DNA from 3 places in the Streptomyces coerulescens genome. Region 3 is predicted to be linked to each of the others. Evidence: predicted binding sites of a transcription regulator. Region 3 holds the regulator's gene; each other region holds the start of a gene.

Region 1 (9,753 bases), on a different contig from region 3:
CGCACCTCGATGAGGTCGGCGAGCCCGAGGGCCTCGGCGTTCGCCCGCGCCGCTGCCGCCGTCGCCGGATCCCGGTCCACCGCCAGCACCCGGATCCCGGCCCGCGCCAGCGCGAGGGCGTCGCCCCCGATCCCGCAGCACAGGTCGGCGACCGAGCCGATGCCGAGCTCCCGCATCCGCCCCGCCCGGTAGGCGGCCACACTCGCGCGCGTCGACTGCTCGACCCCGTTCGGCGTGAAGAACATCCGCCCCGCGTCCGCCGCCCCGAACTTCGCCACCGCCCGCTGCCGCAGCCGCGCCTGCCCGAGGGCCGCCGACACCAGCTCGGCGGGGTGCTCGCGACGCAGCCGGGTGGCGACGGCGAGTTCGTCGGCGGGGTCGGTGTCCCGGACGACGTCGAGGAGGGCGCGGCCCTCGGGGGTCAGGAGCAAGGAGAGGGAGGCGAGGTGGTCGTTCACCGGGACATTGTCGACCAGGTGCCACCCCGCTATCGGCCAGTCGGTGGATGGTCCGTCGGCTGCCGCGGTGTCGGCGCGGGTTCGGGGCGGGTGCCTGCCAGGATCCGGCTCCATGCGACTAGTAGTACAAAATGACAAAAGCCTCGGAAATGGGGCGGTCGCCGTAGGACGCCGTCAGCGGACGGCCCGGCGTGCGCGCGTCCACGGCGTCATGGCCGTGCTCGTCGCGGCCGCCATCGCCTCCGGCTGTGCGCAGCCCGGCGGATCCGGGACCCCAGCCGTACCCGGGGCGGGAGACGGATCCGAGACCGCGGGCTCCACGACGAGCCGGCCGCCGCTCAAGGCGCCGCCGCCGGCCGTCCACCCGCAGGCCAAGAAGCTCAAGTCGGCTCAGGAGGCCCGCGCCGCCCGGATCGCCGCCGCCCGGCGCTGGCGCCTGGACGGCATCCCGCTCACGCCCCCGCCGCCCCCCGCCAGGAAGCCGCGGATCACCACCCGCGAGGGATTCGAGGTCGACGGCCACGAGGAACTCGGCCTGCCGCCCGTTTTCACCACCATTCCGACCAAGCAGCGGGTCGTCTTCCTCACCATCGACGACGGCGCCGAGAAGGACCCGGCCTTCCTGCGGATGATGAGCGATCTTCAATTGCCGTACACCGCCTTCCTCAGCAACTACGTGATCGAGGACGACTACGGCTACTTCGGGCGGATGCAGCGCTCCGGCGTGGTGCTGAACAACCACACCCTCCACCACCCCTACCTCCCGGCCCTCTCCTACCGCGGCCAGCAGCACGAGATCTGCCGTATGCAGGAGATCATCGAGGAGCGCTACGGCAAGCGCCCGCTGCTCTTCCGCCCGCCCTTCGGCAACTACGACGGGGCCACCCTGCGCGCCGCGAAGTCCTGCGGCATCAAGTACGTCCCGCTGTGGAACGAGGAGGTCTTCGTCGACCACTGGGAGTACCGCGAGTGGGACCGGAAGATCCGACCGGGTGACATCGTGCTCACTCATTTCCGGGGCCGGAACGACTGGAAGGGCACCATGCCCGACATGATCCGCCGGTTCCTGAACAAGGTGACGGCCGAGGGGTACGCCGTGGCCCGGCTGGAGGACTACCTGTGAGGCCGCCGCCGGGGGTGCGGGCGCTCGCGGCCGTGGTCCTGGCGTCCGCCCTTCTCGCCGGCTGTGCGACCGGTCCGGCCGACCCCCGCGAGCAGACGGCACGGTCGGCGAAGAATCCGACGCACACGAGCCGGCCGTACCGCCACTGGGGCCTGACCGCCCCGCTGCCCGCGCCCCCGTCGCCACCCGCCCGCCGGCCACCGCACCCGGCCGGCGGCCCGCTGCCCGTCGTGCACCACGTCCCCACCCGCGACCGGGTCGTCTTCCTCACCTACGACGACGGCGCCGAGAAGGACCCCCGCTTCGTCGACATGGTCCGTGAGCTGCGGCTGCCCGTCAGCATGTTCCTCACGGACAGCGTGGTCGGCCCGGGCTACGGCCACTTCGCCCGGCTGCGCGCGGTGGGCGCGTCGATCCAGAACCACACCCTCGACCACGCCGCCCTGCGCGGCCTGCCGTACGCCGGACAGCGCGCCGAGATCTGCGGCCAGCAGAACAAGCTCCGCGCCCGCTTCGGCATCCGCCCCCGCCTCTTCCGCCCGCCCTACGGCACGTACGACACCACCACGCTCCGGGCGGCGGCCGACTGCGGGGTGACGGCGGTCGTGCTGTGGCGGGCGGCGATGGGGGGCGACGGCGGGCTGACGTATGCGAAGGGCCCGGCCCGGCTGCGGGCCGGCGACATCGTGTCCGTCCCTTCGGGTGAGCCGGCCGGGCTGAGTCTGCGGGAGCGCACGACACGCCTGCTGCGGGAGATTCAGAAGTGTGGCCTGGCGGTGGGGCGCCTGGAGGACTACCTGTAGCGGCACCGCCGCGATACGCCGCGCCGTGGTGAATTAGCAGTCCGCTTGACCGAGTGCTAATCACGGTCATAGTCTCGGGTCTGGCACTCCCCACTGGAGAGTGCCAACTACGCGACGGGCAGGTCCGGCACCCGCGACGACGGATCCACCTGGTCGCCACCTCAGACAGTTAACCCCGTGAGATCTCCGAAGGGGGAGGTCGGATCGTGACGACCACCAGCTCCAAGGTTGCCATCAAGCCGCTTGAGGACCGCATCGTGGTCCAGCCGCTCGACGCCGAGCAGACCACCGCCTCTGGCCTGGTCATCCCGGACACCGCCAAGGAGAAGCCCCAGGAGGGCGTCGTCCTGGCCGTGGGCCCGGGCCGCTTCGAGAACGGCGAGCGCCTGCCGCTCGACGTCAAGACCGGCGACATCGTGCTGTACAGCAAGTACGGCGGCACCGAGGTGAAGTACAACGGCGAGGAGTACCTCGTCCTCTCGGCTCGCGACGTGCTCGCGATCATCGAGAAGTAAGCACCACCTCAGAGTTTTTCCAGCTGCGCCCCTGGCCCCCGCGACCACTTAGAGAAGCCGGGCGCCCGGGGCGCAGTGTCTTTTTGAACCCACAGATTTCGAGAGGGCTCCCGCTGTCATGGCGAAGATCCTGAAGTTCGACGAGGACGCCCGTCGCGCCCTCGAGCGCGGCGTCAACAAGCTGGCCGACACGGTCAAGGTGACGATCGGCCCCAAGGGCCGCAACGTCGTCATCGACAAGAAGTTCGGCGCGCCCACCATCACCAACGACGGTGTCACGATCGCCCGTGAGGTCGAGGTCGAGGACCCGTACGAGAACCTCGGCGCCCAGCTGGTGAAGGAGGTGGCGACCAAGACCAACGACATCGCCGGTGACGGCACCACCACCGCCACCGTGCTGGCCCAGGCGCTGGTCCGTGAGGGCCTGAAGAACGTCGCCGCGGGTGCCTCCCCGGCCGCGCTCAAGAAGGGCATCGACGCGGCCGTGGCCGCCGTCTCCGAGGACCTCCTGGCTTCCGCCCGCCCGATCGACGAGAAGTCCGACATCGCCGCGGTCGCCGCGCTGTCCGCCCAGGACCAGCAGGTCGGCGAGCTCATCGCCGAGGCGATGGACAAGGTCGGCAAGGACGGTGTCATCACCGTCGAGGAGTCCAACACCTTCGGTCTGGAGCTGGACTTCACCGAGGGCATGGCCTTCGACAAGGGCTACCTGTCGCCGTACTTCGTGACGGACCAGGAGCGCATGGAGGCGGTCCTGGAGGACCCCTACATCCTCATCAACCAGGGCAAGATCTCCTCCATCGCGGACCTGCTGCCGCTGCTGGAGAAGGTCATCCAGGCCGGTGCCTCCAAGCCGCTGCTGATCATCGCCGAGGACGTCGACGGCGAGGCGCTGTCGACCCTGGTCGTCAACAAGATCCGCGGCACTTTCAACGCGGTCGCGGTCAAGGCCCCCGGCTTCGGTGACCGCCGCAAGGCGATGCTGCAGGACATGGCGACCCTCACCGGTGCCACGGTCATCTCCGAGGAGGTCGGCCTCAAGCTCGACCAGGTCGGCCTGGACGTCCTGGGCTCCGCCCGCCGCATCACCGTCACCAAGGACGACACCACGATCGTCGACGGCGCCGGCAAGTCCGAGGACGTCCAGGGCCGCGTCGCCCAGATCAAGTCCGAGATCGAGAACACCGACTCCGACTGGGACCGCGAGAAGCTCCAGGAGCGCCTCGCGAAGCTGGCCGGCGGCGTGTGCGTGATCAAGGTCGGCGCCGCCACCGAGGTGGAGCTGAAGGAGAAGAAGCACCGTCTGGAGGACGCCATCTCCGCGACCCGCGCCGCGGTCGAGGAGGGCATCGTCTCCGGTGGTGGCTCCGCGCTGGTCCACGCCGTCAAGGTCCTCGAGGGCAACCTCGACAAGACCGGCGACGAGGCCACCGGTGTCTCCGTGGTCCGCAAGGCCGCCGTCGAGCCGCTGCGCTGGATCGCCGAGAACGCCGGCCTCGAGGGCTACGTCATCGTCTCCAAGGTGGCCGAGCTGGAGAAGGGCAACGGCTACAACGCCGCGACCGGCGAGTACGGCGACCTGGTCAAGGCCGGCGTCATCGACCCGGTCAAGGTGACCCGCTCCGCCCTGGAGAACGCCGCCTCCATCGCCTCCCTGCTTCTGACGACCGAGACCCTGGTCGTCGAGAAGAAGGAAGAGGAGGAGCCGGCGGCCGGTGGCCACGGCCACGGGCACGCCCACTGAGCACTGAGGCCCGCCTCACACGAAGAAGCCCCCGCTGCCACGGCAGTGGGGGCTTCTCCCTTCGCGGGCGTCACTGACCGAGTACCCCGAGCTGCTCCAGCAGCCCGGCCCGGTCGTACATCCAGTGTCCCTCGCAGATCCTGCCGTCCCGGAACCGCTGCCAGGTCATGCCCTGCATGGTCACGTCCTGCCCGGTCGCCGTGATCCCCAGGAACTCACCCGTGTGCCGGGCGCTCCACGTCCAGCGTGTGCACACCTGGTCGTCCTGGGCCAGCTGGTCGTCGATCCGGAACGCGAAGTCGAAGGCGGCACGCCATCCGGCGTACTGCTCCCGGATCCCCTCGACGCCGTGCACCGGCTCCGGATACGACGGATCGTGATCCACGTAGTCGTCGGTGAGATGCCCCCCGATGGCCTCCGGCGCCATCCTCCCCATGTCCTCGAAGAAGCTCCGCGCGGCCAGGCAGTTCAGCTGCTCGTCCCGCACGACGTCGAGATCGGTGAACGTCGGCGTCTCGTCGCAGAGCGCGACCATCTCCTGGAAGATCCGGTCGGTCTCGGGAAGGTTCGAGTTGCGCATCGCGTCCTCGTACGACGCGAACTCCACGATCTCGATGAAGTGTCCCGAGTCGGAGCGGTCCTTCCCGATGACGTCGTGCGTCGCCGTCCGCTTCCCCTTGGTCTGCTCGACCCACCTGTCCATCAGCCGGTTCATCTCGTCGAACCGACTGGTCCTGCAATCGATCAGCTGCACGAAGGTCATGACGTCGTCGCCTCCCGGTACCCCTGGGTGCGGCCGGACACCACCATTGTCCTCGCCCGCGCCGCCCTGTGCCTGTCGGCGCTTTGGCATCATGAGCGCATGCGCTGGTGGGGGAAACAGCGGTCGGTGGCCGCGGGGCAGGACATCGGGCTCGCCGTCACCGGCGACCACAACCGCATCCTGCTCGCCTCGCCGGTGCGCTCCGCCTACTGGGAGCAGGTACGGCGGATCGCCCCGCCGCAACTGGTCGGCAGGGACGACGAGTTGGCGGCACTCGCCGACTTCTGCACCGCCGAATCCGGTCCGGTCTACGCCTGGTGGCGGGCACCGGCGTGGGCGGGGAAGACGGCCCTGATGTCGCGGTTCGCACTGAACCCGCCGCCGGGAGCCCGCATCGTTCCCTTCTTCGTCACGGCCCGCCTCGGCGCCCAGAACGACGTCGTGGCGTACGTCGACGTCGTACTGGAGCAGCTGGCGGAGCTGGCCGGCGAGGACCTCCCCGCCCATCTGACCGAGGCGACCCGCGAAGCCCACCTCCTGCATCTGTACGGGGCGGCCGCGCGGGCCTGCGCGGCGCACGGCGAGCGCTTGATCCTGCTCCTCGACGGCCTCGACGAGGACCGCGGCGTGACCACAGGGCCCGATGCCCACAGCATCGCCGCCCTGCTGCCGGCCCGCCCGGACGCGGGCATGCGCGTCCTGGTCGCGGGCCGCCTGAACCCGCCGCTCCCCGGCGACGTACCCGACAACCATCCGCTGCGCGATCCCGCGATCGTGCGCACCCTGTCCCCGTCGCCGTACGCCCGCGCCGTCCGCACCGAGGCGGAACGGGAACTGAAGCGGCTGATCGAGGCCGGCGGCCTGGAGTACGACCTGCTGGGGCTGGTGACGGCGGCGGGCGGTGGCCTGACCGCCGAGGACCTGGCCGCGCTGACCGGGGCGGTGCCCTACGACGTACGGGATGTGCTGCGCACCCGGGCGGGGCGCACCTTCGGAGTCCGGGCGAGCGTCTATCTGCTGGGCCACGAGGAACTCCAGTCCCAGGCCGAGGAGATGCTGGGTGCGCGGGAACTCGACCGGTACCGGGGAGAGCTGCACGCGTGGGCCGAGGAGTGGCGGGCGCGGGGCTGGCCGGCGGACACACCGGAGTACCTGCTGCGCGGGTACTTCCGGATGCTGCGGGGCCGGCGGGATCTGCCGCGCATGGTCGGCTGTGCCGTGGACGAGACACGGCACGACCGCATGCTCGAGGCCACCGGAGGCGATGCGGCGGCGCTGACCGAGATCCGGACCACCGAGGATCTGCTGGTCGAGTCGGGGACGCCCGATCTCCTTGACGTCACCCGGCTCGCGCTGCGGCGTGAGGAGCTGGAGGGCCGTAACGACCTCCTGACCAGGGCGTTGCCCCGGGCGTGGGCAGCTCTCGGGCGCACCCGTCGGGCGGAGGCGCTGGCGCGCAGCATCCCTGATCCGGGCGAGCGGGTGCACGCGCTGGTCGATGTCGCCGGGGAACTCGCGAACCACGGTGACGCGGACGGCGCCGTGCGGCTCCTGGAGGAGGCGGAGGCCGAGGCCGGGCCCGGCGGCCGGGTCGAGGAGCGCGACCGGCGATGGGTGCTGACGGACACGTTCCGCGGTTGGCTCCACCTCGGGCTGCCCGACCACGCCGACGATCTCTTCCACGCGGAGCCGGAGGCGTTCTCCCTCCCGCGCGCCCATTTCGTGTGCGAACTGGCCCTGTCCTGGGCGCAGTCCGGAGATCTCGACCGGGCCGAGGCCCTGTGCCTGGCGGAGGAGGAGATCAGCGCGCGCGCCCTCGGCGCCGCCGGCGTGGCCTCCGTCTGGGTACGGCTCGACCGGCTCGACCGGGCCGAGTCACTGGCCCGCGCCGCCGGCCCCGGGGCCGAAGCACTGGTGCTGCTCTGGACCGCCCACGCACTGCGGCTGACCGGCCGGGAGGACGACGCCCGAAGGTGCTTGGCGCGTGTGGACGAGACCATGAGCGCGTCGCCCGCGCTGTGGTACCTCGTCCGGGACCTGGTGGACATGGGGGAGTACGCCAGGGCCGAGGCGGCGGCGTCGCTCCTGGAGAGCGACAAGGACCGGGCCTGGAGCCTGTGCCGGGTGGCGGGCGGGTGGGCCGGCGCCGGTGAGATCGACCGTGCCCGGGCGCTCGCCGAGCGTATCGAGCAGCCCGAACCGGGGTCCCTGGACCGGGACGTCAGAGCCGAAGCGCTGCGCGGCGTGGCGAAGGGCCTCGCGGACTCGGGGGCGTACGAGGAACTGGAGCGACTGGTCCGGGACCACCCCGACGGGGCGGAACGGGCGCGGGCCCGTGCCTCGCTGGTCGAGGTGCTGACGGCGGCCGGCGACCTCGACCGGGCCGAGGCCCTGGCACGCGAGGCACCGAACCGGATGTTCGACGGCTACCCCCTGCACGGGGTCATCGAGGCACGGGCCCTGGCGGGGGACTTCGACCGGTCACTGGAGCTGGCGCGGCTGTCCTTCGCCGCGACCGACCGCCATGATTCCGTGAAGGGCTACGAGGCGCTCCTGCGCGGTGCCGTGGCCGCCGCGGCGAACGACTCCGGCACAGCCGAGCGCGTGACGCGTCTGGTCGCAGGGGTGGAGGCCGAACTGCGCAGACCGAGCCGGGGCGGCAGTCTCAAGGCCGCGCTCTCGGTACGGATCCTCGGCCGGCAGGGCGAGACCGCCGCGGCCGAGGCCGTGCTGGCCCAGGTCGAGATCCCGGAGATCCCCGGACCCGACAGCGACGAGGCCCCGGACGACCGCGACCTGGAGTTCCGGGTGGCGGAGGTGGCCGAGGCATTGGCCTGGACGGGGCGGTTCGACGAGGCCGAAGACCTCGTGCGCCGGTTCCGCGCCGCTCCCAGGGACCGTTCCAGGGGCTTCTACTTCTACCCGGAGGAGGTCCTTGTCGAACCGCTCTGTGAGCGCGGGCAGTTCGACAGGGCGACGGCGCTGACGGAGGCGGTGTACGGCGAGACCCGCGACCGCTTGCGTACGACGATCGTCGACAGGGCGCTCCGAGCGGGGGACGCGGCGCGTGCCCGCGCACTTGTCGCCGAGTTGACCCGCGGTCAGTACCGGGCCCGTGCCCATGCCCTGCTCGTGCTGTCCTTGGCGGCCTCGGGTGACGCGGCGGGCGCGGCGCGGGCCCATGCGGACGCCGAGGGGGACTTTCAGCGGGGGACCTACGCGTCGGCGGTCGGTGATGTGCTGCGTGCTTATCTCGCGGTGGGGCAGGACGCGGCCGGTGCGCGGCTGCTGGCTCGCGTGATCGACCGCCCCCGGCACGACCCCGCGGACAGGTGGTCCGTCCTTCGGGGGATGGTGGTCATGAAGCAGTACGACCGTGCTCTGGAACTGGTGCGGACCGAGTCGGGCGACGACGGGTCCGCAAGCCGGCCGCATCTGCTCCGCGCCCTGATCGAAGCCCTGGTGAGCACCGGCGAGCACACCCGAGCCGAGGAACTCGTCCGCACGGCAGAGCGGTCCGGCACCGTCCCGGGCGCCGACCGGGCCCGCTTCTGGCAGCTCCTCGCCCCCGGCACGGATCCCGCCCGCGGCCGGCTGCTTCTCGCCCGGGCTCTGCGGTACCTGTCGCTCCAGGACGTGCTGCCCACCCTGATCCGGGTCGAGCCCGGCACCGTCCCGCTGATCGTCGACGCACTGGCCGGCCGGGCGGCGGCCGGCACCCCGCCTACTGCGGCCCGTACTTCCGCCCGGTCCGGGAGCTGATCCCGCCGAGCATCCCCCGAGGCACCAACTTCGCCGCCCCCAACAGCACCTTGTACCGGGGATCCGGAATCGACACGGCCTTCCCCCGCGCCAGATCCCCCAGCGCCGCCGCCACCAGCTTGTCCGCGTCCAGCCACATCCACCCCGGAATGTTGTCCGTCCCCATTCCGGCCCGCTCATGGAATTCCGTGCGCACGAACCCGGGGCACAGCGCCATCAGCCGCACCCCGCTTCCGGCCAGATCCCGCGCCGCCCCCTGTGTGAACTGCACGATCCACGCCTTGGACGCGCCGTACGTCCCGCGCGGTACGAAGGCGGCGACCGACGCGACGTTGACGACGCCGCCGCGCCCGCGCTCCCGCATCGCCTCGGCCGCCGCCGATGTCAGGCGCAGCACCGCCTCGCAGTGCACCTTGAGCATCTTCAGCTCGTCGGCCATGGAGACGTCGAGGTAGCGGCCCTTGTTGCCGAAGCCGGCGTTGTTGATCAGCAGGTCGACGGGGTTGCGGCGGTCGCCGAGGCGGGCGGCGACCTTCTCGATGCCGGTGTCCTCGGCGAGGTCGGCGGTCAGCACCTCGGCCTCGA
Region 2 (9,753 bases), on a different contig from region 3:
CGCGGGAGGCGGCGGGCTGGGTGACGGTCATGTGGAGGGCTCCTGGGAACGGGGGCTGTTTATACCGAGCAGTATGTGCGCACGCATTATTGCACCTCATGAAGCAACGATGGGTGTGAGGTCGCGCATTCCCAGGAGGGGGATCGGATGTGGGGGCGGGTGCGGGTGATTCGTGGTTGCTCGCGCAGTTCCCCGCGCTCCTAAAAGCAGGGCGTGCGCTGGGCGCCCCTTCAGGGGCGCGGGGAACTGCGCGACCAGCCACAACCGACCCGCACCCGCCAACGCACCGAGGGCGGCACCCCCTGTCGCGAATGTCGCAACAGCAGGTACCGCCCTCGGTAAGGACGTTGATCAACCGGAGGCCGAGGCCCCCGAAGCCGATCAGAAGTCCATGTCACCGCCCGGCATACCACCCGGAGCGGCCGCAGCGGCCTTCTCCGGCTTGTCGGCGATGACAGCCTCGGTCGTGAGGAACAGCGCGGCGATCGACGCGGCGTTCTGCAGCGCGGACCGCGTCACCTTCGCCGGGTCGATGATGCCCTCGGCGACCAGGTCGACGTACTCACCGGTCGCGGCGTTCAGGCCGTGACCCGGGGTGAGGTTGCGGACCTTCTCCACCACGACGCCGCCCTCGAGGCCGGCGTTGACGGCGATCTGCTTCAGCGGGGCCTCAAGGGCGAGCTTGACGGCGGCAGCGCCGGTCGCCTCGTCACCCTCCAGCTCCAGCTTCTCGAAGACACCGGAGGCCTGGAGCAGGGCCACGCCACCACCGGCGACGATGCCCTCCTCGACGGCCGCCTTGGCGTTGCGCACGGCGTCCTCGATGCGGTGCTTGCGCTCCTTGAGCTCCACCTCGGTGGCGGCACCGGCCTTGATGACGGCCACGCCGCCCGCGAGCTTCGCCAGGCGCTCCTGGAGCTTCTCGCGGTCGTAGTCCGAGTCGCTGTTCTCGATCTCGGCGCGGATCTGGTTGACCCGGCCCGCGACCTGCTCGGAGGAGCCGGCACCGTCGACGATGGTGGTCTCGTCCTTGGTGATGACGACCTTGCGGGCCTTGCCCAGGAGGTCCAGGGAGGTGTTCTCCAGCTTGAGACCGACCTCCTCGGAGATGACCTCGCCGCCGGTGAGGATGGCGATGTCGTTCAGCATCGCCTTGCGACGGTCACCGAAGCCCGGGGCCTTGACGGCGACGGACTTGAAGGTGCCGCGGATCTTGTTGACGACCAGGGTCGACAGGGCCTCGCCCTCGACGTCCTCGGCGATGATCAGCAGCGGCTTGCCCGACTGCATGACCTTCTCCAGGAGCGGGAGCAGGTCCTTGACGGAGCCGATCTTGGAGTTGGCGATCAGGATGTACGGGTCGTCGAGCGACGCCTCCATCCGCTCCATGTCGGTGGCGAAGTACGCCGAGATGTAGCCCTTGTCGAAGCGCATACCCTCGGTGAGCTCCAGCTCCAGACCGAAGGTCTGGGACTCCTCGACGGTGATGACGCCTTCCTTGCCGACCTTGTCCATCGCCTCGGCGATGAGCTCGCCGATCTGGGTGTCGGCGGCGGAGATGGAGGCCGTGGAGGCGATCTGCTCCTTGGTCTCGACGTCCTTCGCCTGCTCAAGGAGGGCGGCGGAGACGGCCTCGACGGCACGCTCGATACCGCGCTTGAGGGCCATCGGGTTGGCGCCGGCGGCTACGTTGCGCAGGCCCTCCTTGACCAGGGCCTGGGCGAGAACGGTCGCGGTGGTCGTACCGTCACCGGCGACGTCGTCCGTCTTCTTGGCGACTTCCTTGACCAGCTCGGCGCCGATCTTCTCGTACGGGTCCTCGAGCTCGATCTCCTTGGCGATGGAGACACCATCGTTGGTGATCGTGGGGGCGCCCCACTTCTTCTCGAGGACGACGTTGCGGCCCTTGGGGCCGAGCGTGACCTTCACGGCGTCCGCGAGCTGGTTCATGCCGCGCTCGAGGCCGCGCCGCGCCTCCTCGTCGAACGCGATGATCTTGGCCATGTGAAGTGGTCCCTCCAGGACTGGGGGTGATTCCTTCGGACCGCGCCCGCGCCCGCGACGGACGGCTCGCATGCCTTGCGGTTCCTTGCCCCACTCGGCTTGCGGGCCTCACCGACCCGGTCCTTCGTTGTCACTCTCACCTTCAGAGTGCTAACGCAATGATTAGCACTCGACCCATGAGAGTGCAAGGCGCCCTCGCGAAGCGGGCGCTCGTTGAGGGGTGGTGGTCGGGTGGCGGGTGGCGGGTGGGAGCAAGCGGCTCTCGGGGATCGGGGCTCCGGGTCAGCAGTGGGCGAACAGGCCCCGAACAGCGTCCGAACACGGCGAAGGACCCGCACCCCGAGGAGGTGCGGGCCCTTCGAAGAAGTACGTCGCTGCTGTTAGTCGACGCGTTGCTTCAGCCGGTCGCCAGACGGACCATGTCCGCCTGCGGCCCCTTCTGACCCTGCGAGATCTCGAAATCGACCCGCTGGCCCTCTTCCAGGGTGCGGTACCCGTCCATCTGGATCGCGCTGTAGTGGACGAAAACATCCGCACCACCGTCGACCGCGATGAAGCCGTACCCCTTCTCCGCGTTGAACCACTTGACGGTGCCCTGAGCCATGCCTAACTCCCCTATTACTGGCCCTTGCACAGATCCACACTTCGCGGATCCGGGTCAGACCTCACCCCCCATCGGTCGGGGGCGTGCGCCGGAACGCGTCGACCGCGGCTGAATGTATCTGCCCAACTGCCGTCTGCAACAGGTCAATCGGACGAGAAATCCGGGCACGACCGGTCGGGAATGTGGGGACAATTCCGCTGACTTCAGGTCAAGTCGGACCCGGCATACGGAACAAAAGCCGCAAAAAACCCGCACACTTTGGCTACTTCTTGTCGGGCGTACGGCAGAAATCAAGGGCAACCGACTCGGAGATCGGCGGCACGTTCCCCAACTGTACCTCGCTCAACCACACAGAATTGCCCCCTCCGCTTCTCTCACGGAGGGGGCAATTCGGTGAACTCTCAGTAACTCGGGTTACCGAAGGTAATGATCGGTCATTCGGTCAGCCGCCGGCGACGGCCGGGATGATGGAAACACCCGCGCCGTCCGGGGTCGCGGTCTCCAGGCCCTGCTCGAAACGCACGTCGTCGTCATTGACGTAGACATTGACGAACCGACGCAGCTTGCCCTGGTCGTCCAGCACCCGGGCGGCGATCCCGGTGTGGTTCTTCTCCAGATCGGAGATGACCTCGGCGAGGGTGCCACCCTCGGCACTCACTTCGGCCTGGCCACCCGTGTAGGTGCGCAGGATGGTGGGGATGCGAACGGTCACGCTCACGATGAAACCTCCGGTAGGGGAACGAACCTAGGGGCGCGGGGAACTGCGCGACCAGCCCCCACCGGCCCGCAGACGAAAAACGGCTATGCGAGACCGGCCTCGCGGAACGAGTCCAGGTTGGGACGAATCGTCGCAGTGAGCCCGGTGCCGGCCACCGCATCCAGCGTCTTGAGGCCGTCTCCGGTGTTCAGTACGACCGTGGTCTTGGCGGGGTCCAGCACGCCGTTCTCGATCAGCTTCTTCGCCACGCCCACGGTCACACCGCCGGCGGTCTCCGCGAAGATGCCCTCGGTCCGGGCGAGGATCTTGATGGCGTCGACGACCTGCTCGTCCGTCACATCCTCCACGAACCCACCGGTGCGGCGCGCGATGTCGAGGACGTACGGCCCGTCGGCCGGGTTGCCGATGGCCAGCGACTTGGCGATGGTGTTCGGCTTCTGCGGGCGGACCACGTCGTGCCCGGCCTTGAAGGCCGTCGACACCGGCGAGCAGCCCTCGGCCTGCGCACCGAAGATCTTGTACGGCTTGTCCTCGACGAGCCCGAGCTTGATCAGCTCCTGGAGCCCCTTGTCGATCTTCGTGAGCTGCGAGCCGGACGCGATCGGGACGACCAGCTGGTCGGGGAGCTGCCAGCCGAGCTGCTCGCAGATCTCGTACGCCAGGGTCTTGGAGCCCTCGGCGTAGTAGGGCCGCAGGTTGACGTTGACGAAGCCCCAGCCCTCGCCGGCCGGGTCGCCGATCAGCTCGGAGCAGAAGCGGTTCACGTCGTCGTAGTTGCCCTCGATGCCGACCAGCTCGCCGCCGTAGATCGCGGCCATGACGATCTTGCCCTGCTCCAGGTCGTGCGGGATGAACACGCACGAGCGGAAGCCGGCACGGGCGGCCGCGGCACCCACAGCGCCGGCCAGGTTGCCGGTGGAGGAGCAGGAGAGCGTGGTGAAGCCGAAGGCGCGGGCGGCCTCCAGGGCCTGGGCGACGACACGGTCCTTGAAGGAGTGCGTCGGGTTGCCGGAGTCGTCCTTGATGAACAGCTTGCCGGCGTCGACGCCCAGCTCACGCGCGAGGTTGTCGGCCTTGACGAGCTGGGTCCAGCCGGGGTTGATGTTCGGCTTGGTGGCCACGTCGGCGGGGACGGGCAGGAGCGGCGCGTAGCGCCAGATGTTCGCGGGGCCCGCTTCGATCCGCTTGCGGAGCTCCTCGGCGTCGTAGGCCGAGAAGTCGTAGGCGATCTCCAGCGGGCCGAAACACTCCTCGCACGCGAAGACCGGGCCGAGCGGTACCCGGTGACCGCACTCGCGGCAGGAGAGCGCCGCGGCGGGGCCGAGGTCTACGGTGGATTCAGTGGTGCTTGCAACAGTCTGCGCAGCCATGTGAGGCGAGGCCCTTTCTCCTCATCTTCCTCACGACGCATCTCGCCGTGAGACGGATTTGGCACCTTCCCTAGCCGGGAGCCTCGCGGAACGATCAACACTGATCTACGAGACCGGCTGGAGGGTTGCCGGGGCTTCATCGGGCCGTATCCCTCTGCCCCTCTGGATGAGCGGTATGCGGTTGTTGTGCGGTTGTGGACGACGGTTGACCCCGGACATGCGATGGTCATCCGCGTTGTTCAAGACTGTAACCGAACGCCAGGACAGTTGAGATAGCCGTCCGAACCGCGAGATGGATCACAGCGTCCCGACAGTGAGGAGCCGCCGACCGTGCTGGAAGAAGTCGAGCGCTGGCTGAGCAGCCGCTCCTGGTCCGTTGCCGACCGCCCGCTGCATCACATCCTGGCCGCCAAACAGCGCACGGGCCAGTCGGTGTCCGTCGTGCTGCCCGCGCTCAACGAGGAGGAGACGGTCGGCGAGATCGTCTCCGTCATCGCCCATGACCTCGTCCGGCAGGTCCCGCTGGTCGACGAGATCGTCGTCGTCGACTCCGGCTCCACCGACCGCACCTCCGAGGTGGCCGCCGCGGCGGGCGCCCGGGTGGTGCACCGGGACGCGATCCTGCCGCGCATCCCGGCCGTGCCCGGCAAGGGCGAGGTCCTGTGGCGCTCCCTGCTCGTGACCTCCGGCGACATCGTCTGCTTCATCGACGCCGACCTGCGGGAGTTCTCCTCCGACTTCGTCTCCGGGATCGTCGGCCCGCTGCTCACCGACCCCGGCGTGGACCTGGTCAAGGCGATGTACGACCGCCCGCTGGGCACCGAGCTGGATTCGCCCGCCTCCGGCAGGACCGCCGGACAGGGCGGCCGGGTCACCGAGCTGATGGCGCGCCCGCTGCTGAACATGCACTGGCCGCAGCTGGCCGGCTTCGTGCAGCCGCTGGGCGGCGAGTACGCGGCCCGCCGCGGTTTGCTGGAACAGCTCCCGTTCCCCGTCGGCTACGGCGTCGAGCTGGGCATGCTGGTCGACGCGCTGCATCTGGTGGGGCTGGACGCGCTGGCCCAGGTGGACGTCGGCGTGCGCAAGCACCGGCACCAGGACGGGCAGGCGCTCGGCCGGATGTCCGCCGCGATCTACCGCACGGCACAGCTGCGGCTGGCCCGCGGGCATCTGGTGCGGCCTTCGCTGACCCAGTTCGAGCGCGGCGAGGACGGTTTCGAGCCGCGTACGTACTCCGTGGACACCGAGGAACGGCCGCCGATGGTGGAGATCGCCGAGTACGCGACGCGGAAGGTCGCGTAAACGCCGGAAACCGGCCGTATACAGGGCGTACAACAGGCCCCCACTGAGCGGAACCGTACGTTTGAGCGTTTCCGGGGAGGGCTAGGTTGAGGCTTATGGCTTCCACGCAGGATGCGCCGGGTGCGCACGGTGCTGCCAAGGTGCTGGTCGCGTCGAACCGCGGCCCGGTCTCGTACGAGGTGGGCGACGACGGCTCGCTGAACTCCAAGCGCGGCGGCGGCGGAGTGGTCTCCGGGCTGTCGGCGATCGGGCCGGACGCGGGCGCCCTGTGGGTGTGCTCGGCGCTGTCCGACGGCGACCGCGAGGCGGTACGGCGCGGGGTCGGCGAGGAGGGTGTGCGCATGCTGCCCATCCCGGCCGATGTGCACGCGGACGCGTACAACGGCATCGCGAACTCCGTGCTGTGGTTCGTCCACCACATGCTCTACCAGACGCCGCTGGAGCCGGTCTTCGACGCGGAGTTCCGCCGGCGGTGGGCGTCCTACGAGGCGTACAACCGCGCCTTCGCCGAGGCGCTGGCCGGGCAGGCGGCGCCGGGGGCGGCGGTGCTGGTGCAGGACTATCACCTGACGCTGGTGCCGGGGATGCTGCGTGAGCTGCGCCCCGACCTGAGGATCGGCCACTTCTCACACACGCCGTGGGCGCCGCCGGAGTACTTCCGGATGCTGCCCGACGACATCGCCGAGCAGGTGCTGCGCGGGATGCTGGGCGCGGACCGGCTGGGGTTCCTCACCCGGCGGTGGGCGGACGCGTTCGAGGCGTGCTGCTCCGCCCGGTTCGCCGACGGGCTCGGGGGCACGAGGATCGGGGTGCACGGGCTGGGCCCGGACGCGGACTTCCTGCGCGAGCGCTCGCACCGGGCGGACGTGGCGGAGCGGATGGCAGCGCTGCGCGAGGAGATCGGCTCGGCCCCGGACGGCACCGCCCGCCGGACGATCGTGCGGGTCGACCGGACCGAGCTGTCCAAGAACATCGTCCGCGGACTGCTCTCCTACCGGCAACTGCTCGACGACCACCCCGAGTGGCGCGAGCGGGTGGTGCACGTGGCCTTCGCCTACCCCTCCCGGCAGGACCTGGCGGTGTACCGGGACTACACGGCCGAGGTGCAGCGGCTGGCGGACGAGCTCAACTCGCGGTACGGAACGCCGGGTTGGACCCCGGTCGTGCTCCACGTCAAGGACGACTTCGCGCGTTCGCTGGCCGCCTACCGGCTCGCGGACGTGGCGCTGGTCAACCCCATCCGGGACGGCATGAACCTGGTCGCGAAGGAGGTGCCGGTCGTCTCCGACGAGGGCTGCGCGCTGGTGCTGTCGCGGGAGGCCGGGGCCTACGAGGAGCTGGCCGAGGACGCGATCGCCGTCAACCCGTACGACGTGATCGGCACGGCACGCGCGCTGCACGAGGCGCTGTCCGTGCCGCCGGAGGAACGGGCGGAGCGCTCGAAGCGCCTGGCGGCCGCCGCGACCGCACTACCGCCCGCCCAGTGGTTCCTGGACCAGCTGCACGCACTGGAGGAACAGCCCGGCCCGGCCGCCTGAACGGAGGCGGGGTCAGGGGTCCAGGGGTCAGCCGGCCCGGTCGGCGATCGCTCGCAGCAGCCGTACGACCCCTGCCGGGCCGTCCACCACGAGGTCCGCCCGCTCCGACAGTTCGGTGACCTCCTCGCTGCCGCTGCACACCAGCAGGCCGGGGGTACCGTCGGTGCGGAGTTGGTCGACGGCGGCGTAGGCGGGCAGGTCGCCGAGGTCGTCGCCGGCGTAGAGGACGCTCTCGGCGCCGAGTTCACGGACGTACTCGCCGAGTGCGACGCCCTTGTCCATGCCGGGCGGGCGCAGTTCCAGGACCAGGCGGCCGGGTTCGACGATCAGGCCGTTGCGCGCGGCCAGTTCGGCGAGGGGGGTGCGCAGGGCCTCGAAGGTGCCCTGGGGGTCGGCCGCACGGCGTGTGTGCACGGCGACGGCGTGTCCCTTGTCCTCGGTCCAGGTGCCGGTCCCGGCGCCGTTGGCGTCGAGGACGGCGGGCAGTTCGGCGCGCACGGCCGCGACGCCGGGGTGCGGGTCGGGCGCGGTGACCTCACCGCTGACGGCGTCCCAGCGCTCGGCGCCGTAGTGCCCGAGCACCACGAGGTGTTCCAGTCCGGGGACACCGGCGAATCCGCCGTACCGCACGGCGACGTCCGCCGGGCGGCCGGTGATCACCGCGACGGCGGCGACCTTGGGGGCGAGCGCCGTGAGCGCCGGCAGGGCGTCGGGGTGGGCCCGCGCCTTCTCCGGGTCCGGCACGATCGGCGCGAGCGTGCCGTCGAAGTCCAGGGCGACGAGGGCTCGCGCGGGCCGCGCGAGGAGGGCGGCGAGCCCGTCACGACCGGGCGCCGTCGCCGGCGTGGGCAGGGCGGCCGCGGGGTCGGCCGGGTCGGGGTCGGTCAGATCCTTTTCCATGTCACTGGCCATAGGGCGACCCTATCCAGCGAGCGCCCCGCGCACCCCTCGCTCATCTCTCCGCCCGCCGTGCCTCCCGCACCCGCCGCAGCCGGTTCACCGTCACCGGGTCGTGGGCCAGGGCCCTCGGGTCGTCCAGCAGCGCGTTCAGCAGCTGGTAGTAGCGGACGGGGGCCAGGCCCAGTTCCTCGCGTATCGCGCGCTCCTTGACGCCGGGGCCCGCAAAGCCCCGGCGTTCCAGAGCGAGGATCGCCCGCTCGCGGTCGGCGAGGGCGCCCTCGGGCGGTTCCTGGTGCTGGTCCATGCCTCGCACCGTAACCCCCGCCACCGACAACGGCCGCTACTCGGCGTTCTCCGCCCGGGTCGCCGTCGACTGGAGCTGGCTCAGCACCGCCGAGGGGTTGCCGCCGGAGGTGACTGTCCTGCCGATCCGCTTCTTGATCTCCACGCTGACCTCGGCCCAGGACGTCCGGCCGACCGGGTAGAGCTCGGAGAGCGGGAGCCGCTCCAGGAAGGGCTTGAGGTCGGCGTCCTGCTTTGCCGCGGTCATCACCGTGGACGCGGAGTTCGTCACCGGCAGCAGGTCGTACTCGCGGGAGAAGTCCAGGACGTTCTGCTTGTCGTAGACGAAGTCCAGGAACTCGCCCACCTCGTCGGCGTGGCCGTTCTTCTTGAAGGCCATCATCCAGTCCGCCACGCCCATGGAGAACTTGCTCGGTCCCTCCAGGCCGGGCATCGGCACCATGCCGAACTTCACGCCCTTCTTCTTGGCCATCTGCATCAGGGACGGGTGGCCGTTGAGCATGCCGACGTCACCGGCCGCGAAGGCGGAGAACGCGTCGGCCCGGTTGAGCTCACCGGGTGCGACCGGGCCGGTGAGGCCCTTGCCGACCAGGTTGTCCCGCAGCCAGTCGAAGGTGGCGATGTTCTCGGCGGAGTCGATGTTGTAGGTGCCGAGGTCGCTGTCGGTGTAGCCGCCCCCGCCGCTGAGCAGCCACTGCATCGTCTCGGCCTGCGCTTCCTCGGCGCCGAGCGGCAGCGCGTACGGCGTCTTCACGCCCTCGGCCTTGAGCGCCTCGGCGTCGGTGGCCAGTTCCTTCCAGGTGGTCGGCGCGGAGATGCCGGCCTTCTCGAAGAGCGTCTTGTTGTAGAAGAGCAGCCGCGTGGAGGACGCGAACGGGATGCCGTACTGCACGTCCCGCACCCGGCCCGCGTCCGCGAACTGGGCGACGAAGTCGGCCTGGACGGGGATGGAGAGCAGATCGTCGGCCTGGTAGAGCAGCCCCTTGGCGGCATAGTCGGCGTACGCGCCGATCT
Region 3 (9,753 bases):
GCCCCGGCTGGCGGACTGGTGCGCGGTCTGGCTGGAGGACGAGGTCGCCGGGCGCTGGGGATACGCCCGCTCAGGCGACGCGGACAGCGGCGGCGGCTGGGCCGTGGACGGCATCGCCGGCACCGGGCCCCGGCTCGCCCGGGTCTGGCACTCCTCCGAGAACCTCATCGAGGAACTGCGCCGCGCCCTGGAGAAGGAGCCGCCGCTGCCGCCCGACAACCACCGCACCGGACCCGTCCCCTATCCCTGGCCCGGCGACGCGCTCGACCGGCGCCAGGCGCACGGCACCGCGCTGGCGTACCGGCTGATCGCCGGCGGCCATCCGCTGGGCACGCTGGTCATCGGGCGGGCCGACCTCGTGCGCTTCCCCGACGAGGTCACGGGTCTGGTGGAGGACCTCAGCCGCCGGGTCGCCCTCGCCATCGGCGCGGCCCGCCAGTACGCCCGGCAGGCCACCATCAGCCGGGTCCTGCAGCGCGGACTGCTGCCCGGTGCCGTGGCGGAGATCCCGGGTGTGGCCAGCGCGCTGGTGTACGAGCCGTGCGACAAGGGCGGTCCGAGCGGCGACTTCTACGACCTCTTCCCGGCCCGCGACGGCCGCTGGTGCTTCGCCATCGGCGACGTCCAGGGCAAGGGCCCCGAGGCGGCCGTGGTGATCGGCATCGCACGGCCCTGGCTGCGGCTCCTGGCCCGGGAGGGCTACCGCGTCTCCGACGTCCTGGACCGCCTCAACCAGCTCCTTCTCGACGACGCCACGGAGGCCGCCGACGCCGCCGCCCGCGCCCTCGTCGGCCCGGCCGCGCCCGGCGACGGCCCGCAGACCCGCTTCCTGTCCCTCCTCTACGGCGAGCTCACCCCCTTCGACGGCGGCATCCGCTGCACCCTCGCCTCCGCGGGCCACCCGCTGCCCCTCCTTCTCGGCGCGGACGGCGAGGTCCACACCGCGGCACAGCCACAGACCCTCCTCGGGGTCGTCGAGGACGCGACGTACACCAGCGAGACCTTCGAGCTGCGCTCCGGCGACACCCTGCTGTGCGTGACCGACGGGGTGACGGAGCGGCGCAGCGGCTCCCGCCAGTTCGACGACGGCGACGGCCTCGCGACCGCGCTCGCCGGGTGCGCGGGCCTGAACGCCCAGCTGATCGCGGAACGGATCCGCCGCCTTGTGCACGAGTTCGGCGGCCGCCCGCCCGAGGACGACCTGGCGCTGCTGGTGCTCCAGGCCGAGTAGGGGTTTCCGCGGCTCACGCGCGCGTGCTGGACAATGGAACCCATGCCCTCCGCACTTCCCGACGGCGAGCCCGTCCCCGACGACGGCACGCTCCCCGCGTCCGCCCTCGCCGGGTCCGCCGACCGTCCCCTCGGCTTCTATCTGCACGTCCCGTACTGCGCGACCCGCTGCGGCTACTGCGACTTCAACACCTACACCGCGACCGAGCTGCGCGGCACGGGCGGAGTCCTGGCGTCCCGCGACAACTACGCCGAGACCCTCGTCGACGAGATCCGCCTGGCCCGCAAGGTCCTCGGCGACGATCCGCGCGAGGTCCGCACGGTCTTCGTCGGCGGCGGTACGCCCACCCTGCTCGCCGCCGGTGATCTCGTACGGATGCTGGGGGCGATCCGCGACGAGTTCGGGCTGGCGCCCGACGCGGAGATCACCACGGAGGCCAACCCGGAGTCGGTGGACCCGGCCTATCTGGCCACCCTCCGCGAGGGCGGCTTCAACCGGATCTCCTTCGGCATGCAGAGCGCGAAGCAGCATGTGCTGCGCGTGCTGGACCGGACGCATACGCCGGGCCGGCCGGAGGCGTGCGTGGCGGAGGCACGGGCGGCCGGCTTCGAGCATGTGAACCTGGACCTGATCTACGGCACGCCGGGGGAGTCGGACGACGACTGGCGGGCCTCGCTGGAGGCCGCGATCGGCGCCGGTCCCGACCATGTCTCGGCGTACGCCCTGATCGTCGAGGAGGGCACCCAGCTGGCCCGCCGGATCCGCCGGGGCGAGGTCCCGATGACGGACGACGACGTCCACGCGGACCGGTACCTGATCGCGGAGTCGGTGCTGTCGGGGGCGGGCTTCGAGTGGTACGAGGTCTCGAACTGGGCGACCTCGGAAGCGGGACGCTGTCTGCACAACGAGCTGTACTGGCGGGGCGCCGACTGGTGGGGTGCGGGGCCCGGAGCCCACTCGCACGTCGGCGGGGTGCGCTGGTGGAACGTGAAGCATCCCGGCGCGTACGCGGGTGCGCTGGCGGCGGGGCGGTCGCCGGGGGCGGGGCGCGAGCTGCTGGCGGAGGAGGACCGGCGGGTCGAGCGGATCCTGCTGGAGCTGCGGTTGCGGGAGGGGGTCCCGCTGGGGCTGCTGCGGGAGGCCGGCCGCGCGGCTGCTCAGCGGGCGTTGACGGAAGGGCTGCTGGAGCAGGGGCCGTATGACGAAGGGCGGGCGGTGCTGACGCTGCGAGGGCGGTTGCTGGCGGACGCGGTGGTCAGGGACTTGGTGGACTGATCACTCGGGTGAGTGAAACGGCGCCGCGGGCCGGTCGGGTTCGGCGCCTTCACCGACGTCACGCCCCACCGCCGACCGTGACGAAGTCGATCAGTTCCTCCACCCGTCCCAGCAACTCCGGCTCCAGATCCTTGTAGGACCCCACCCGCTTCAGGATCGCCTGCCACACCGCCCCGGTGTTCTCCGACGGCCACCCCAGCGCCCGGCACACCCCCGTCTTCCAGTCCTGCCCGTGCGGCACCCGGGGCCACGCCTCGATGCCGAGGGCCGACGGCTTCACCGCCGCCCAGATGTCGATGTACGGGTGGCCCACCACCAGGGCGTGCTCGCTGGTCACCGACTCGGCGATGCGCCACTCCTTCGTGCCCGGCACCAAGTGATCCACCAGCACGCCCAGGCGGGCGTCCGGGCCCGGTGCGAAGTCCGCCACGACCGACGGCAGGTCGTCCACGCCCTCCAGGTACTCCACCACCACGCCCTCGACACGCAGGTCGTCGCCCCACACCTTCTCGACCAGCTCGGCGTCGTGCCGGCCCTCCACATAGATACGGCCGGCGCGGGCCACGCGCGCGCGTGCACCGGGGACGGCGACCGAACCGGAGGCCGTACGGGAGGGGCGTACCGGAGCCGGACCGGATGGGCGCACCAGCGTCACCACGCGTCCCTCCAGCAGGAACCCGCGCGGCTCCAGAGGGAACACCCGGTGCTTGCCGAAGCGGTCCTCCAGGGTCACCGTGCCCGCCTCGCAGCGGATCACCGCGCCGCAGAAGCCCGTACCGGGCTCCTCGACCACCAGGCCGGGATCCGCCGGGACCTCAGGGACGGACCCGGGCTTCTTCCAGGGCGGGGTCAGGTCCGGGGAGTACGAACGAGGGCGCGGGCCCGGAGGGCCCTCGTTGGAAGGGCGGTGGCGGGAGACGGGTGGGCGCATTCGGGTGACGATAGGAGAAGCGCGCCCCGCCCGTCCCGCGGATCACTGCGACACGCCGAATCTGGAGGCGAGCTCGTCGCGCTGGCGTCGTACGAACTCCGCGTCGACCACCGCTCCGTGACCGGGCACGTACAGCGCGTTCTCGCCGCCCAGGGACAGCAGCCGGTCCAGGGCGGCCGGCCAGTGCGACGGCACCGCGTCGGAACCGGCCTGGGGTTCGCCGGACTCCTCCACCAGATCGCCGCAGAAGACCACCTCCCGGTCGGCGGAGGACTCGCCCGGCACCAGCACCACCAGGTCGTGGGCCGTGTGCGCGGGGCCCACGTTCGCCAGCAGGACCCGGCGGCCGCCGCCCAGATCGAGCGTCCACTCGCCGCTGACCTGGTGGTGGGGGCGGATCAGCGCGTCCACCGCCTCCTCCGCCGCGGCCGGATCGAGACCGTGGGTCACCGCGTCGTCGCGCAGCTCCTCGCGTGCCTGCCGCCCGTCGAGCACCGTGTCCATGCCGACCGGGCCGTAGACCTCCGTGCCGGCGAACGCCGCCGCACCGAAGACATGGTCGAAGTGGGGATGGGTCAGCGCGAGATGAGTCACACGGTGACCGGCGAGCCACTGCGCCTGCGTACGCAACCGCACGCCCTCCGCGAGGCTCGAACCGGCGTCGACGATCAGCGCCGTGCCGTCCCCCACGACCAGCCCCGCCGTGCAGTCCCACTCCGGAAGCCGGCACCGGCCCACCCCGGACGCCAGCCGCTCCCATCCCAGCTCTTCCCAAGTCACCGTCATGCGGCGACGCTAGCGGGGACACCCGTGTCGAGCACGGCGGACCTGGCCCGGCCTTGCCCGGGGTGTACCCCACCGCCGTACACTGGCCGGGGACGGCTGGCACTCGGATGGACAGAGTGCCAGGAAAGATGCCAAGGGGAACGACTTCTGGAGGTGTGCGCGAAGATGCTGAGTGAACGCAGGCTCCAGGTGCTGCGCGCCATCGTCCAGGACTACGTCGGGACGGAGGAGCCGGTCGGCTCCAAGGCGCTCACCGAGCGGCACAACCTCGGCGTCTCCCCGGCGACCGTCCGCAACGACATGGCGGCCCTGGAGGACGAGGGCTTCATCGCCCAGCCGCACACCAGCGCCGGGCGCATCCCGACCGACAAGGGCTACCGGCTGTTCGTCGACAAGCTCGCCGGCGTCAAGCCGATGACCCCGCCCGAGCGGCGCGCCATCCAGAACTTCCTGGACGGCGCCGTCGATCTCGACGACGTGGTGGCGCGGACCGTACGGCTGCTCGCGCAGCTCACCCGGCAGGTCGCCGTCGTGCAGTACCCGTCGCTGACCCGGTCCACCGTCCGGCACGTCGAGCTGCTCTCGCTCGCGCCGGCGCGGGTGATGCTCGTGCTGATCACGGACACCGGCCGGGTCGAGCAGCGGATGGTCGACTGCCCGGCGCCGTTCGGCGAGGCCTCGCTCGCGGATCTGCGGGCGCGGCTGAACAGCAAGGTCGCGGGGCGTCGCTTCACGGATGTGCCCAGGCTCGTCGAGGACCTCCCCGAGGCCTTCGACCTGGAGGACCGCGGCACCGTCTCGACCGTGCTCTCCACGCTTCTGGAGACACTCGTCGAGGAGAACGAGGAGCGGCTGATGATCGGCGGCACCGCCAATCTCACCCGCTTCGGACATGACTTCCCCCTCACCATCCGGCCGGTCCTGGAAGCCCTGGAGGAGCAGGTCGTCCTCCTCAAGTTGCTTGGCGAGGCCGGGGATTCGGGCATGACCGTGCGGATCGGGCACGAGAACGCCTATGAGGGACTCAACTCCACTTCCGTGGTCTCGGTGGGCTACGGTTCGGGCGGCGAGGCAGTCGCCAAGCTCGGCGTGGTCGGACCGACCCGCATGGATTACCCGGGAACGATGGGAGCGGTACGCGCAGTGGCACGTTACGTCGGACAGATCCTGGCGGAGTCGTAAGTGGCCACGGACTACTACGCCGTGCTCGGCGTGCGTCGCGACGCGTCGCAGGAAGAGATCAAGAAGGCCTTCCGGCGGCTCGCCCGCGAGCTGCACCCGGATGTCAACCCGGATCCGAAGACCCAGGAGCGGTTCAAGGAGATCAACGCCGCTTACGAGGTGCTGTCGGACCCGCAGAAGAAGCAGGTCTACGACCTCGGCGGCGACCCGCTGTCCCAGGCGGGCGGCGCGGGCGCGGGCGGCTTCGGCGCCGGTGGCTTCGGCAACTTCTCGGACATCATGGACGCGTTCTTCGGTACGGCGTCCCAGCGCGGCCCGCGCTCGCGCACCCGGCGCGGCCAGGACGCGATGATCCGTCTTGAGGTCGAGCTCGACGAGGCGGCCTTCGGCACGACGAAGGACATCCAGGTCGACACGGCCGTCGTCTGCAACACCTGCAACGGCGAGGGCGCGGCGCCGGGGACCTCGGCCCAGACATGTGACATGTGCCGCGGGCGCGGTGAGGTGTCGCAGGTGACGCGGTCCTTCCTGGGCCAGGTCATGACCTCGCGGCCGTGTCCGCAGTGCCAGGGCTTCGGCACCGTGGTGCCGACGCCGTGCCCCGAGTGCGCGGGTGACGGCCGGGTCCGGTCCCGGCGCACCCTGACGGTCAAGATCCCGGCCGGTGTGGACAACGGCACGCGGATCCAGCTCGCCGGTGAGGGCGAGGTCGGACCCGGTGGCGGTCCCGCCGGTGACCTCTACGTCGAGATCCATGAACTCCCGCACTCGACCTTCCAGCGGCGCGGCGACGACCTGCACTGCACGGTGACCATCCCGATGACGGCGGCGGCCCTCGGCACGAAGGTGCCGCTGGAGACGCTGGACGGCATGGAGGAGGTCGACATCCGGCCCGGCACCCAGTCCGGCCAGTCGATCCCGCTGCACGGCCGCGGTGTCACGCATCTGCGCGGCGGTGGGCGCGGTGACCTCATCGTGCACGTCGAGGTCCAGACGCCGACGAAGCTGGATCCGGAGCAGGAGCGACTGCTGCGCGAGCTGGCCAAGCTACGGGGCGAGGAGCGTCCCCAGGGGCAGTTCCAGCCGGGTCAGCAGGGATTGTTCTCACGGTTGAAGGACGCCTTCAACGGGCGCTGACGACCGTGGGAAAGTCACGGTCCAGGGCAAGGGGAAGGGCCGATTCGGACTTGTTCGGGGGACGTGACAACATGCCGTCATGTCCTCCGCGCTGACCGATCTTTTCCCCCATCCGATCGTGCAGGCCCCCATGGCGGGCGGCGTCTCCGTGCCGCACCTCGCCGCCGCCGTGTCCGAGGCCGGTGGGCTGGGGTTTCTCGCAGCCGGGTACAAAACCGCCGACGGGATGTACCAGGAGATCAAGCAGCTGCGCGGGCTGACCCAGCGTCCCTTCGGCGTCAACCTGTTCATGCCGCAGCCCGACCACGCGGACGCCGCGGCCGTGGACGTCTACGGTCATCAGCTCGCCGGTGAGGCCGCCTGGTACGAGGTCGAGCTGGGGGACCCGGACAGCGGCCGCGACGACGGCTACGACGCCAAGCTCGCCGTGCTGCTGGACAACCCGGTGCCCGTCGTCTCCTTCCACTTCGGCGTGCCCGGCGCGGACGTACTGGAGTCGCTGCGCCGCGCCGGCACCGTCACCCTCGTCACCGCCACCACCCCGGACGAGGCCCTCGCCGTGCAGCGGGCCGGGGCCGACGCCGTGATCGTGCAGGGCGTCGAGGCCGGCGGCCACCAGGGCACCCATCGCGACAACCCCGAGACCGACGGCACCGGAATAGGGCTGCTGTCGCTCATCGCCCAGGTCCGCGAGACCGTGAGCCTGCCGTTGGTCGCGGCCGGTGGCATCATGCGAGGCAGCCAGATCGCCGCCGCCCTCGCGGCCGGCGCCAGTGCCGCGCAGCTCGGCACCGCCTTCCTGGTCACCCCGGAGTCCGGCGCGAACGCCCTGCACAAGCAGGCGCTGACCAACCCCCTGTTCGTCCGCACCGAGTTGACGCGCGCGTTCTCCGGACGGCCCGCGCGCGGCCTGGTCAACCGCTTCATGCGCGAGCACGGCCCGTACGCCCCCGCCGCCTACCCCGAGGTCCACCACCTCACCTCGCCGCTGCGCAAGAAGGCCGCCGCGACCGGCGACCCGCAGGGCATGGCGCTGTGGGCCGGGCAGGGACACCGCATGGCCCGCGAACTCGCCGCCGGGCGGCTGGTGGAGGTGCTGGTCGCGGAGTTGGACGCGGCGTCGACAGCGTTGTCGGTCTTCCCGAAGGGCGGTACGGCCGGATGACCGCGCCGGTGTTCGTCGTAGAGTCGCTGGAGCGGGCCGGCGGCGCCGAGTTCGTGCTCGACGGGCCCGAGGGCCGGCACGCGGTGTCGGTGAAGCGGCTGCGGGCCGGCGAGGACGTCGTCCTCACCGACGGGCACGGCCGCTGGGCCGAGGGCGTCGTCAAGGCGGCCGAAGGCAAGGACCGCCTCGTGCTGGAACTCGGTGCCGTGGCCGAGGAGGCCCCCGAGCGGCCCCGGATCACCGTCGTCCAAGCCCTGCCCAAGGGCGACCGCGGTGAACTCGCCGTGGAGACCATGACCGAGACCGGCGTCGACGCGATCGTGCCGTGGGCGGCGTCCCGGTGCATCACGCAGTGGAAGGGCGAGCGGGGCGTCAAGGCGCTCGGCAAATGGCGGGCCACCGCCCGCGAGGCCGGCAAGCAGTCCCGCCGGGTGCGTTTCCCCGAGGTCGCGGACGCGGCGACGACCAAGCAGGTCGCGGCGCTGCTCGCGGCGGCCGACTTCTCCGCCGTACTGCACGAGGACCGCGACTACGGCAGCGAGCCGCTCGCGACCGCCGAACTGCCCGCCGAGGGTGAGATCGTGCTCGTCGTCGGGCCCGAAGGCGGAGTGTCCCCGGAGGAGTTGGCCCTCTTCGAGGAGGCGGGGGCGAAGGCGTACCGTCTGGGCCGTACCGTCCTGCGCACCTCCACCGCCGGAACAGCGGCGACGGCCCTGCTCCTCGGCCGCACCGGCCGCTGGTCCTGACATCGGCCACGCGCTCGGCACGGTGACGTGACCGATCCGTTCGTGGCCGTATGCGCTCTACCGCGTCGGCCGGGACAGTGGCAGGCTCGCCTCCCATGGGGGCATTCAGTTGGGTTCGGAGTCGCGTGGACCGGCGTGCGGGGCGCCGCGGGCGCGGGGCGCGGGTGGCGGGTGCCACCGGGCTCGCCGTGATCGCGGTCGGCGGGCTGGGCGCCTGTGACCCGGGCGGACTGAGCAGCGCGACCGTCGCGTTCACCACCGACCAGACCGTGACCGCGGAACTGGAACGGCAGAAGGCCGATGTGCAGTGGCTCAACTGCACCGGCTCCTACGACGGCGGCAACAACGCCTCCGGTCCCTCGGCGAGCGAGAACACCGTGGTCAAGGTCGACTGCGAGGGCGAGACCGGCGACGGCAAGGACATCGTCGTCACCGGCCGGATCACCCGGGCCGTCAGCGGCGCCTGTGTGCGCGGGGACCTCGTCGCCAAGATCGACGGCAAGGAGTGGTTCCATGTGAACGGGCTGGGCAACTGCAACGCCACGCCCTCGCCCGTGAACCCCGGCGGCGGACAGCAGCCCGGACCCACCGTCACGGTCACCGTCACCAAGACCGTCTACTGCAAGCAGCACCCGAACTGCTGGCCGGAGGGCAAGTGACCGCGTCACCCGGGCGGCGCGGGCAAGTGATCCAAAGGGCTGTTCGCGCACGCCGCGCCTGCTTAGGGTGATCGGGTGACACAGTCCGCGACGTCTGCCCCGGCTTCGGTCCCCCACCCCTGGGCCGCGTATCTGCGGTATCCGCATCTGCGCGGCGACCTGGTCGCCTTCACCGCCGAGGACGACGTATGGCTCGCCCCCCTCGACGGCGGCCGCGCCTGGCGGGTCAGCGCCGACAACGTGCCGGTCACCCGGCCGCGCATCTCGCCCGACGGCACGACCGTCGCCTGGACCTCCACCCGCGACGGCGCCCCCGAGGTACACATCGCGCCGGTCGACGGTGGCCCCGCCAAGCGCCTTACGCACTGGGGCAGTTGGCAGACCCGGGTGCGCGGCTGGACCCCGGACGGCCGGGTCCTCGCGATCAGCACACAGGGCCAGGCCGGCAGCCGCCGCACCTGGGCCCACACCGTCCCGCTCGACGGCGGCCCCGCGACCACCCTGCCCTACGGCCCCGTCGGCGACGTCGTGCACGGACCGCACCTGGTGCTCGCCTCCGCGCCGATGGGACTGGAGGCCGCCCGGTGGAAGCGCTACCGGGGCGGTACGGCGGGCAAGCTGTGGATCGACCGGGAGGGCGA

What was found. The regulator HrcA, encoded in region 3, represses chaperone genes, less so after heat shock. The targets are predictions, from matches to a motif close to TTNGCACTCNGNNNNNCNGAGTGCNAA.
Region 1: a site for HrcA is predicted at 2,418-2,444, ahead of groES (co-chaperone GroES). Genes of this name have one in related genera too.
Region 2: a site for HrcA is predicted at 2,167-2,193, ahead of groL (chaperonin GroEL). Genes of this name have one in related genera too.

What each region holds. Positions count from the first base shown of each region.
Region 1 is NZ_JBHSKM010000008.1:526,106-535,858, reverse strand. Features, by position in the region: gene ACFPQ9_RS16665 (THUMP-like domain-containing protein) at 1-458, opposite strand, end outside; gene ACFPQ9_RS16660 (polysaccharide deacetylase family protein) at 571-1,581, shown strand; gene ACFPQ9_RS16655 (polysaccharide deacetylase family protein) at 1,578-2,384, shown strand; gene groES (co-chaperone GroES) at 2,591-2,899, shown strand; gene groL (chaperonin GroEL) at 3,018-4,643, shown strand; gene ACFPQ9_RS16640 (ester cyclase) at 4,714-5,406, opposite strand; gene ACFPQ9_RS16635 (hypothetical protein) at 5,506-9,168, shown strand; gene ACFPQ9_RS16630 (SDR family NAD(P)-dependent oxidoreductase) at 9,131-9,753, opposite strand, start outside.
Region 2 is NZ_JBHSKM010000023.1:11,644-21,396, forward strand. Features, by position in the region: gene ACFPQ9_RS28840 (NADH:flavin oxidoreductase) at 1-31, opposite strand, end outside; gene groL (chaperonin GroEL) at 382-2,004, opposite strand; gene ACFPQ9_RS28850 (cold-shock protein) at 2,402-2,608, opposite strand; gene ACFPQ9_RS28855 (MoaD/ThiS family protein) at 3,051-3,326, opposite strand; gene thrC (threonine synthase) at 3,410-4,696, opposite strand; SAM riboswitch class I at 4,715-4,869, opposite strand; gene ACFPQ9_RS28865 (glucosyl-3-phosphoglycerate synthase) at 5,027-5,998, shown strand; gene ACFPQ9_RS28870 (alpha,alpha-trehalose-phosphate synthase (UDP-forming)) at 6,094-7,536, shown strand; gene otsB (trehalose-phosphatase) at 7,564-8,436, opposite strand; gene ACFPQ9_RS28880 (DUF3263 domain-containing protein) at 8,489-8,740, opposite strand; gene ACFPQ9_RS28885 (ABC transporter substrate-binding protein) at 8,777-9,753, opposite strand, start outside.
Region 3 is NZ_JBHSKM010000019.1:296,963-306,715, reverse strand. Features, by position in the region: gene ACFPQ9_RS24500 (SpoIIE family protein phosphatase) at 1-1,231, shown strand, start outside; gene hemW (radical SAM family heme chaperone HemW) at 1,274-2,506, shown strand; gene ACFPQ9_RS24490 (DUF3097 domain-containing protein) at 2,565-3,437, opposite strand; gene ACFPQ9_RS24485 (MBL fold metallo-hydrolase) at 3,480-4,223, opposite strand; gene hrcA (heat-inducible transcriptional repressor HrcA) at 4,389-5,405, shown strand; gene dnaJ (molecular chaperone DnaJ) at 5,406-6,542, shown strand; gene ACFPQ9_RS24470 (nitronate monooxygenase) at 6,622-7,707, shown strand; gene ACFPQ9_RS24465 (16S rRNA (uracil(1498)-N(3))-methyltransferase) at 7,704-8,453, shown strand; gene ACFPQ9_RS24460 (hypothetical protein) at 8,618-9,112, shown strand; gene ACFPQ9_RS24455 (S41 family peptidase) at 9,188-9,753, shown strand, end outside.